One region of the Maricaulis sp. CAU 1757 genome, then DNA from elsewhere that is predicted to be linked to it. Evidence: predicted binding sites of a transcription regulator. Region 1 holds the regulator's gene; the other holds the start of a gene.
The links. The regulator HrcA, encoded in region 1, represses chaperone genes, less so after heat shock. The targets are predictions, from matches to a motif close to GTTAGCANTCNNNNNNNNNGANTGCTAAC.
Positions count from the first base shown of each region.

Region 2: the regulator HrcA is predicted to act here: its motif matches at 1,812-1,840, upstream of groES (co-chaperone GroES).

Region 1 covers NZ_JBTLRI010000001.1:992,320-996,398, reverse strand. Annotated here, with positions in the region: gene ACXYMR_RS04640 (M48 family metallopeptidase) at 1-214, opposite strand, end outside; gene ACXYMR_RS04635 (hypothetical protein) at 419-760, shown strand; gene ACXYMR_RS04630 (nucleotide exchange factor GrpE) at 836-1,498, opposite strand; gene hrcA (heat-inducible transcriptional repressor HrcA) at 1,508-2,587, opposite strand; gene rph (ribonuclease PH) at 2,711-3,454, shown strand; gene ACXYMR_RS04615 (alpha/beta hydrolase) at 3,451-4,079, opposite strand, start outside.
Region 2 covers NZ_JBTLRI010000003.1:397,120-401,198, forward strand. Annotated here, with positions in the region: gene groL (chaperonin GroEL) at 1-1,414, opposite strand, end outside; gene groES (co-chaperone GroES) at 1,468-1,758, opposite strand; gene ACXYMR_RS10920 (OmpA family protein) at 2,040-2,708, shown strand; gene ACXYMR_RS10925 (EAL domain-containing protein) at 2,906-4,079, shown strand, end outside.

The DNA.
Region 1 (4,079 bases):
GCAATCCCTTCGCGAACCCGCTGGCCAGGAGCAGCCAGGCGACCCCCAGACCGACCAGGGCATTGACCAGGATGAGCCAGTAACCGCCCTCGAAATAGCTGTCCGAGCGCGCCCGGGCCGCCCCGTCCAGCGTGGCCAGGTAGGCCTGGGTCGCCATTTCGGCGTCGAACCCGGGTGTGCCCGCCAGGCCGGCGAGCTGCGTGATGATCGACATGTTCGGCCTCCCCGCCGGCCCGTGTTCGGGCAAGTTCCGGATTAGGCACAGGTTCGGGCGCAGGGTGTCAAGCCGCTGCCGGTCGGGAGGCGTCGCGGAGCGAAAGATTTCGGTTGCCAGCGGGGCCGGGCAGGCAGAATGTCCGCGCCGGTCAGTCGGCCTGGCCGGTCCTGCCACCCCAGTTTCACTCCGGAGCGTCCCAAGATGTTTGCCCGTAGCGTTTTGATGTCCAGCCTGTCGGCGGCTCTCTTTGTCGGCGTGGCCTTCTCCCAGGCCCTGTCCAGCTCATTCACCGTGGAGAATGCCACGGCGGTGAACATGGTCGCGGTGTACGCGGGCCCCTCATCCAGCCCGGAATGGGGCCCGAACATTCTCGACACGGCCTACATTGCCAGCGGCCAAGCGGTCGTGGTCACTGTTCACAGCGAGACCGGCGAGTGCCTGTTCGATTTCCGCTATGACTTTGCCGATGGCGCCCGCTTCGAGGAATACGGGATCAATATCTGCGCCATCAACGGCCAGACCTTCGTCATCACCGGCAAGTAGGCCCGATGAAAACGGGCGGCACCCGACCTGGGAGCCGCCCGTTCGGCGTTCTCGATGGGCCGGCGTGGCCGGTGCTCACGCCTTGACGTCGACCGAGCCGCCCGTCGACGGACCGTCATCACCGCCGGCCGCTGCCTGGCCCGACGACACGGCGACCATGGCGGCGCGCAGGGTGCGCTCCTTGAGCACGTATCCGGTCTGCATCACGGCAGCGATCTTGCCGTTCGCCTGCTCGGACGGGATCTGGGCCACGGCCTGGTGGACATGCGGATCGAAGGCGTCGCCCGGCTGCGGGTCGACCTTCTTGATGCCGTGGCGCTCCAGCTTGGACAGCAGCGCCTTTTCGGTCATGGCCACGCCGTCGACCAGGTTCTTGATCGTCTGCGGTGCGCCATTGAGCTCGTTCTCGTCAAGCGCCGAAACCGCGCGCGACAGGCTGTCGGCGACGTCGAGCAGGTCCTTGGCGAAGCTGGATACCGAATAGGCCCGAGCGTCGGCCACTTCCTTTTCGGCCCGGCGGCGCGTGTTCTGGGCGTCGGCCAGGGCGCGCAGCTTGTCCTCCTGCAGGCCGGCAATCTCCGCCTTGAGCTGCTCGATCAGGGCCGGACCGGCATCTGCCAGGTCCGAAATGTCAGACCCGGCCTCGGCCTGTTTGGGTTCCGCGGCCGCGGCGCTCTCTGGATTCTTCGGGGCGCCGGCGTCCAGTTCGTCTTCGGTCTTGTTCTCGGTGTCGCTCATCTTTGTCTTTCACTCTCGGTTTCGCGCGCCATCCAGGATCTGGCCCACCACGCGGGCGGTATAGTCGACCAACGGGATAACACGCGCATAGTTCAGACGCGTCGGGCCAATCACACCCAGCGCGCCGATGATTTCCTGCTCGGCATTCATATAGGGAGCCACGATGACGCTTGAACCCGACAGACTGAAAAGCGGGTTCTCGGCGCCGATGAAGAGGCGCACCCCGTCCGCCTCGCGGGCCTTGTCCAGCAGGGTGATCAGGCCTTCCTTGCGTTCCAGGTCCTCGAACAGCATGCGCACGCGTTCCAGGTCCGACGCCGCCTGCACGCTTTCCAGCAGCCGCGCCTGGCCGCGCACGATGAGGGCGCGATCGGCAGTGCCGCCGCCGGCCCACTCGGCCAGCCCCTGGCGCACCAGGCCCTGGGCCGCCTTGTCGAGCTGCGAGCGGTGTTCGGCAATCTCCTGGTCGATCTGCGCACGTGCCTCGCTCAGGCTGCGCCCCTTGAGCCGTGCCGACAGGTAATTGCCGGCCTCGATCAGCGTCACCGGCGGCAGCCCGTCGGGCACGCGCATCAGCCGGTTTTCCACCGAGCCGTCGGCGAACACCAGCACGGCCAGGGCCTCGGACGCCGACAGCGGCACGAACTCCACGTGGCGCAGCGGCGCCTCACGCTTGGGCGTGACCACCAGGCCGGCGCCTCCGGCCAGTCCGCCAAGCAGAGCCGAGGCCTCGCCCAGCAGGTCCTCTGTCGACTTGCGAGACAGCGCCACCTTGCCCTCGATGGCCTTGCGCTCGTCCTCGCTCAGCTCGCCGACCTGCAGCAGCCCGTCGACGAACAGGCGCAGGCCGGCATGCGTGGGCATGCGGCCGGCGCTCGAATGCGGCGCCGTGAGCAGGCCGAGATCGGCCAGGTCCGCCATGGTGTTGCGGATCGAGGCGGGTGACAGGGTGAAGTTTCCCGACTGCGACAGGGTGCGCGAGCCGACCGGCTCGCCGGTGCGCAGATAGGCTTCCACGATCTCCCGGAAGATGTCGCGCATGCGCGCGTCCAGCGCGGCGAGGGTGGATTGCGGTCGGGCTTCGGACATGGCTCTCAATTAAGCGTCCCGGGCGGTCCGTTCAATCACCTTCGACGGACACCTCGCTTGAAGCGCGGCGGCGGGACCGCTAGAGCGTGGGGCCGAACCCACACCCGCCACAGGAAACCTGTCATGAGACCTTATGGACGCGCCGTCGATGCCTTGCGTGAAATCAGCCTTGAAACCGGCGTCTCGGCCTATGCGGAAGGCTCCTGCATGGCGCGTTTCGGCGGTACCCACGTGCTGTGCACGGCCAGTGTCGAGGACAATGTGCCGCCGTGGCTGCGCGGGGGCGGCAAGGGCTGGGTGACGGCCGAGTACGGCATGTTGCCGCGTTCGACGCATACCCGCTCGCGTCGCGAGGCCGCCTCGGGCAAGCAGTCCGGCCGGACCCAGGAAATCCAGCGCCTGATCGGCCGCTCCCTGCGCGCCGTGGTCGATCTCGGCGCCCTCGGCGAGCGCCAGATCACCGTCGACTGCGATGTCATCCAGGCCGATGGCGGTACCCGCACCGCGGCCATCACCGGCGCCTGGGTGGCCCTAAAGCAGGCCATCAACTACCTGAACGAGGAAGGTGTGCTGAAGGCCGAGCCGGTGCACGGCCAGCTCGCCGCCGTGTCCTGTGGCATCGTCGACGGCGAGGCCCGTCTCGACCTCGAATACGAGGAAGACCGCCGCGCCATGGCCGACGCCAACTACGTGCTCACGGCCGGTGGCGGCATCGTCGAGATCCAGGCCACCGCCGAGGACAAGCCGATCAGCCAGGCCGATTTCGACGCCCTCTTCGCCCTCGCCCGCAAGGGTGTCGGCGACCTCTGCGAGCTGCAGAACGAGGCCCTGAAGACCGGCAAGGCGCTGTTCACGCCGGAGGGCTAGGGCGTGTCGGGGACACAGTCCGGATCGGCGGGAAAGGCAGCCTTCACGGCGTCTGCGAACAGCATTTCGTAGGCAACCGGTCCATGGCCGGAGACCAGCTCGACAAAGCGGGCGGCTATGCCGTCCGCTTGCAAGGCCGCGACGACGCCCCGGCTGTCGGCATGGAAGCCGGGTTCGTAAAGGCCGGCACTGATCATTACGTTGATTGGAGCCGCGGGTTGCCCAGCCTCGCGAGCGCTTTCCCATCCAAGGGATGCGCCGGCGACGTGGGCAATCCGGTCGGCCTGCAGCAGTCCTGTAGAGAGGGCCCAGGCCGCGCCGCTGGACGCGCCGAATGTCATCCGGTCCTGCCGTCTTGCCGAGCCGCCTCGGTCTTGGGCGAGGGGCAACAGGTCTTCGATGAGCCATCGCTGATGGAGGTCGAATGAAACGGGATGAGCATTCCAGAGATACTCGCGCGACCTCGCATCACTGGCTGGGCCGCTAAGCCCGTCTACCGCAGGGGCCCCATGCTCCTCGCCCGGCCACAGGCCGACCATGAGTACAGGCTGTGCCTGGCAGCTTGCAGCCAGCGCTTCGGCTATCGGCGCCAGGGTATGTACGCGACCGCCGTCCGCCACGAATA
Region 2 (4,079 bases), on a different contig from region 1:
TCTCGATCACCTTGCCGACGACGATCGAACCTTCGACACCGGAGTTCTCCGAGATCTGACGGATCGGCGCCTGCAGGGCGCGGGCGATGATCTGGATGCCGCGGGTCTGGTCGGCATTGTCGCCTTCCTGGCCACGCAGCTTCAGCGAGGCGCGCAGCAGGGCTACGCCGCCGCCCGGCACGATGCCTTCTTCCACGGCCGCACGGGTCGCGTTGAGGGCGTCGTCGACGCGGTCCTTCTTCTCTTTCACTTCGATCTCGGTGGCACCGCCGACCTTGATCACGGCCACACCGCCGGCCAGCTTGGCGAGGCGTTCCTGCAGCTTTTCGCGGTCATAGTCCGAGGTCGACTCTTCGGCCTGGCGACGGATCTGGCTGACGCGGGCTTCGATCTGGTTCTTGTCGCCCACACCGTCGACGATCGTGGTGTCGTCCTTGGTGATGGTGACGCGCTTGGCCGAGCCGAGCATGTCGAGGGTGACGGTCTCCAGCTTGATGCCGAGGTCTTCGGACACCACCTGGCCACCGGTCAGGATGGCGATGTCTTCCAGCATGGCCTTGCGCCGGTCACCGAAGCCCGGCGCCTTGACGGCGGCGATCTTCAGGCCACCGCGCAGCTTGTTGACCACCAGGGTGGCCAGCGCTTCGCCTTCGACGTCTTCCGCGATGATCAGCAGCGGACGGCCCGACTGCACGACGCTTTCCAGGATCGGCAGCATCGGCTGCAGGGAGGTCAGCTTCTTCTCGAACAGCAGGATGTAGGGCTCTTCCAGCTCGGCCTGCATCTTGTCGGCGTCGGTGATGAAGTACGGCGACAGGTAGCCGCGGTCGAACTGCATGCCTTCGACGACTTCCAGCTCGGTTTCCAGCGACTTGGCCTCTTCGACCGTGATCACGCCTTCATTGCCGACCTTGGCCATGGCCTTGGCGATCATGTCGCCGATTTCCTTTTCGCCGTTCGACGAAATGGTGCCGACCTGGGCGATCTCGTCGGAACCCTTGATCGGGGTCGAGATCGAGCGGATTTCCTCGACGACGAGCTGGACGGCCTTGTCGATGCCGCGCTTCAGGTCCATCGGGTTCATGCCGGCGGCAACCGACTTCATGCCTTCGCGCACGATGGACTGGCCGAGAACCGTGGCCGTCGTGGTGCCGTCACCGGCTTCGTCATTGGTGCGCGACGCGACTTCGCGCAGCATCTGGGCGCCCATGTTCTCGAACTTGTCGGCCAGTTCGATTTCCTTGGCGACCGAGACGCCGTCCTTCGTGGTGCGCGGGGCACCGAAGGATTTCTCGATGACCACGTTGCGGCCTTTCGGGCCCAGCGTGACCTTGACGGCGTTGGCGAGGATGTCGACGCCGCGCAGCATGCGCTCGCGGGCGTCGGAGGAGAAGTGAACTTCTTTGGCAGCCATGAGATTGCTTCCGTTTATCTAGGGATTGAATCTGAAAGGGATGGAGCGGCCGATCAGGCGCTCATCACACCGAGGATGTCGGATTCTTTCATGATGAGGAGGTCTTCGCCGTTCAGCGTCACTTCCGTACCGGACCATTTGCCGAACAGGATGCGATCGCCTTCCTTGACGTCGAGCGGACGGACCGAGCCGTCTTCCTTGATGGCACCGCCGCCGACAGCGACGATTTCGCCTTCCTGCGGCTTTTCCTTCGCCGTGTCGGGAATGATGATCCCGCCCTTGGTCGTGGATTCTTCTTCGACGCGCTTCACCAGCACTCGGTCGTGCAGAGGACGAAAAGTCATCTTGGTTATTCTCCAGCAAGAGACAATGGTTTTTCCGAGCCAGCCGGGGTGTGGTTAGCACTCACCCCGCCCGACTGCTAACAGCGGGCAGATAGGGGGTGGCCGGGGCACCGTCAAGAGGTCGGCACCGACATTTTTGCGCCGTGTTGTGAGTCCAAGTACAGAGCCGCGGGAACGAAGTCAGTCAGCCCGCGTTCATCTGGGAAGTGATCATGTTTGCATGATTATGCCAGTCACAGCCCGGCCTTGTGTCCCGGTTGCCTAGCGAAGAGGGAAGATTCATGAAATTGCGCATTGCTGCGGTCGCCCTGACCGCCGTTTCCATGGCCGCTTGCACCACCACCGACCCGTATACCGGCGAAGTGCGTCGCAACAATACCGGCACCGGGGTCCTGCTGGGCGCCGCGGCCGGAGCCGCTCTCGGCTATCTGACCAATACCTCCGACAGCGAGGAAGGACGCACCAATGCCCTGATCGGCGCCGGCGTCGGCGCCCTGGCTGGTGGTGCCGTCGGCAATTACATGGATCGTCAGGAAGCGGCCATGCGCGAAGCCCTGTCCGACACGGGTGTCGGCGTCCGTCGCGAAGGCGACGAGCTGCGCATGATCATGCCGGGCGATGTCACCTTCGCCACCAATTCTTCCGAGATCGCGCCGCAGTTCTACGGCATCCTCAATGACGTCTCGAACGTGCTGAACCGCTATCCGGCCACGTATGTCGATGTGGTCGGCCATGCCGATTCCACCGGCGAGGCGGAGTATAATCAGCGCCTGTCCGAGCGCCGCGCCTCCTCCGTGGCCACCTATCTGATGTCCCAGGGCGTCATGCGCGACCGCTTCTATGTGGCCGGCATGGGCGAACGCTCGCCGATCGCCAGCAATGACACGCCGGCCGGTCGGGCCCAGAACCGCCGGGTCGAGATCGTCCTGCGCCCGCACACGACCTCCTGACGCGCTGCATCTGCAGTCGTCACGACCAGGTAGAGCGGCCCGCCATCGGCGGGCCGCTTTATTTTATGCCTAGGCGGCGCGCTGCAGTTGTGGGAAAGCGGAGGCTCGGTTTACCTTCGTTAACCGAAATACAACACGACGCGGCAAGGCTTGATGACAAGTCCGCGTGACGATTCGTTTTTGCCAGAAGGCCCGCCATGCAACGCGCCTCCAACATGCTCATCCTGCTCACCTACGTGATGATTGCCGTCGTGGCAGCCATCGGGTTCGAGTTCTTCGGCCTGATGCCGACCATGACCGCCTGGATGATGGGCGCCATCGTGTTCATCGTTGCCAGCCTGGCCCACTCCGCCGCGGCCCGCGCCCAGGAGCGGCGTTCCCTCGAGGACGAGATCCACAATCTCAAGGCCGCCAACCTGGAACTGGCCGAGGAGTTCGAGGCGGCCCAGAAGCGTTTCGATGCCATCGCCGACGAGTTGCGAGCCGAAGCGATCGAGCGCGACAACGCCCTGGTCCACGACATGCGCATCCTGGAAGACATGGTGCGGCGCGGCGATCACGGCGAGTTCGACCATGAAGACGCATTGCCCGCGTCGGAATCGCATATCGGTGTCGCCATGGTGCGCGAGGCGCTCGAGGCCAATCGCATCGACCTTTACCTCCAGCCCATCGTCACCCTGCCGCAGCGCCGTGTGGCCTATTACGAGAGTTTCTCGCGCCTGCGCGACGAGACCGGGCGTGTTCTTGCCCCGGCCGCCTTCATCGATGCCGCCGAACAGGCCGGGCTGATGACGGAAGTCGACAACCTCCTTCTATTCCGCTGTGTCCAGATCGTGCGCCGGCTGACCGGGCAGGACCGCCGCGTCGGCATCTTCTGCAACATTTCGCTCAACGCCCTGTCGGACGAGACCTTCTTCCCGGAATTCCTGGACTATGTGCGCCAGAACCAGGACCTGGCCAGCTCGCTGATCTTCGAGATCACCCAGCAAGCCTTCTTCGAGCGCGATGCGCGCGCCGCGCGCAACATGGCGCGTATGGCTGATTTCGGTTTCCGTTTCTCGGTCGACCAGGTCTCAAATGTGACCATGGATCTCGACGAGATGGAGCGGGCCGGGGTCCGCTTCGTCAAGATCAGCGGCCACCGCCTGCTCCGGGCCCTGCGTGACGGCGAGTCGATTGCCGGCTACGAGCCCGGCGCCATTGCCGTCGAGGATGTGGCCGGCATGTTTGCCCGTCACGGACTGGAGCTGATCGTCGACAAGGTCGAGGAAGAATCCACCGTGGTCGAGGTGCTCGAGCTCGATGTGGCGTATGGCCAGGGGCATCTGTTCGGGGAGCCGAAGGCGGTGCGTGGCGACGCGCTCGACATCC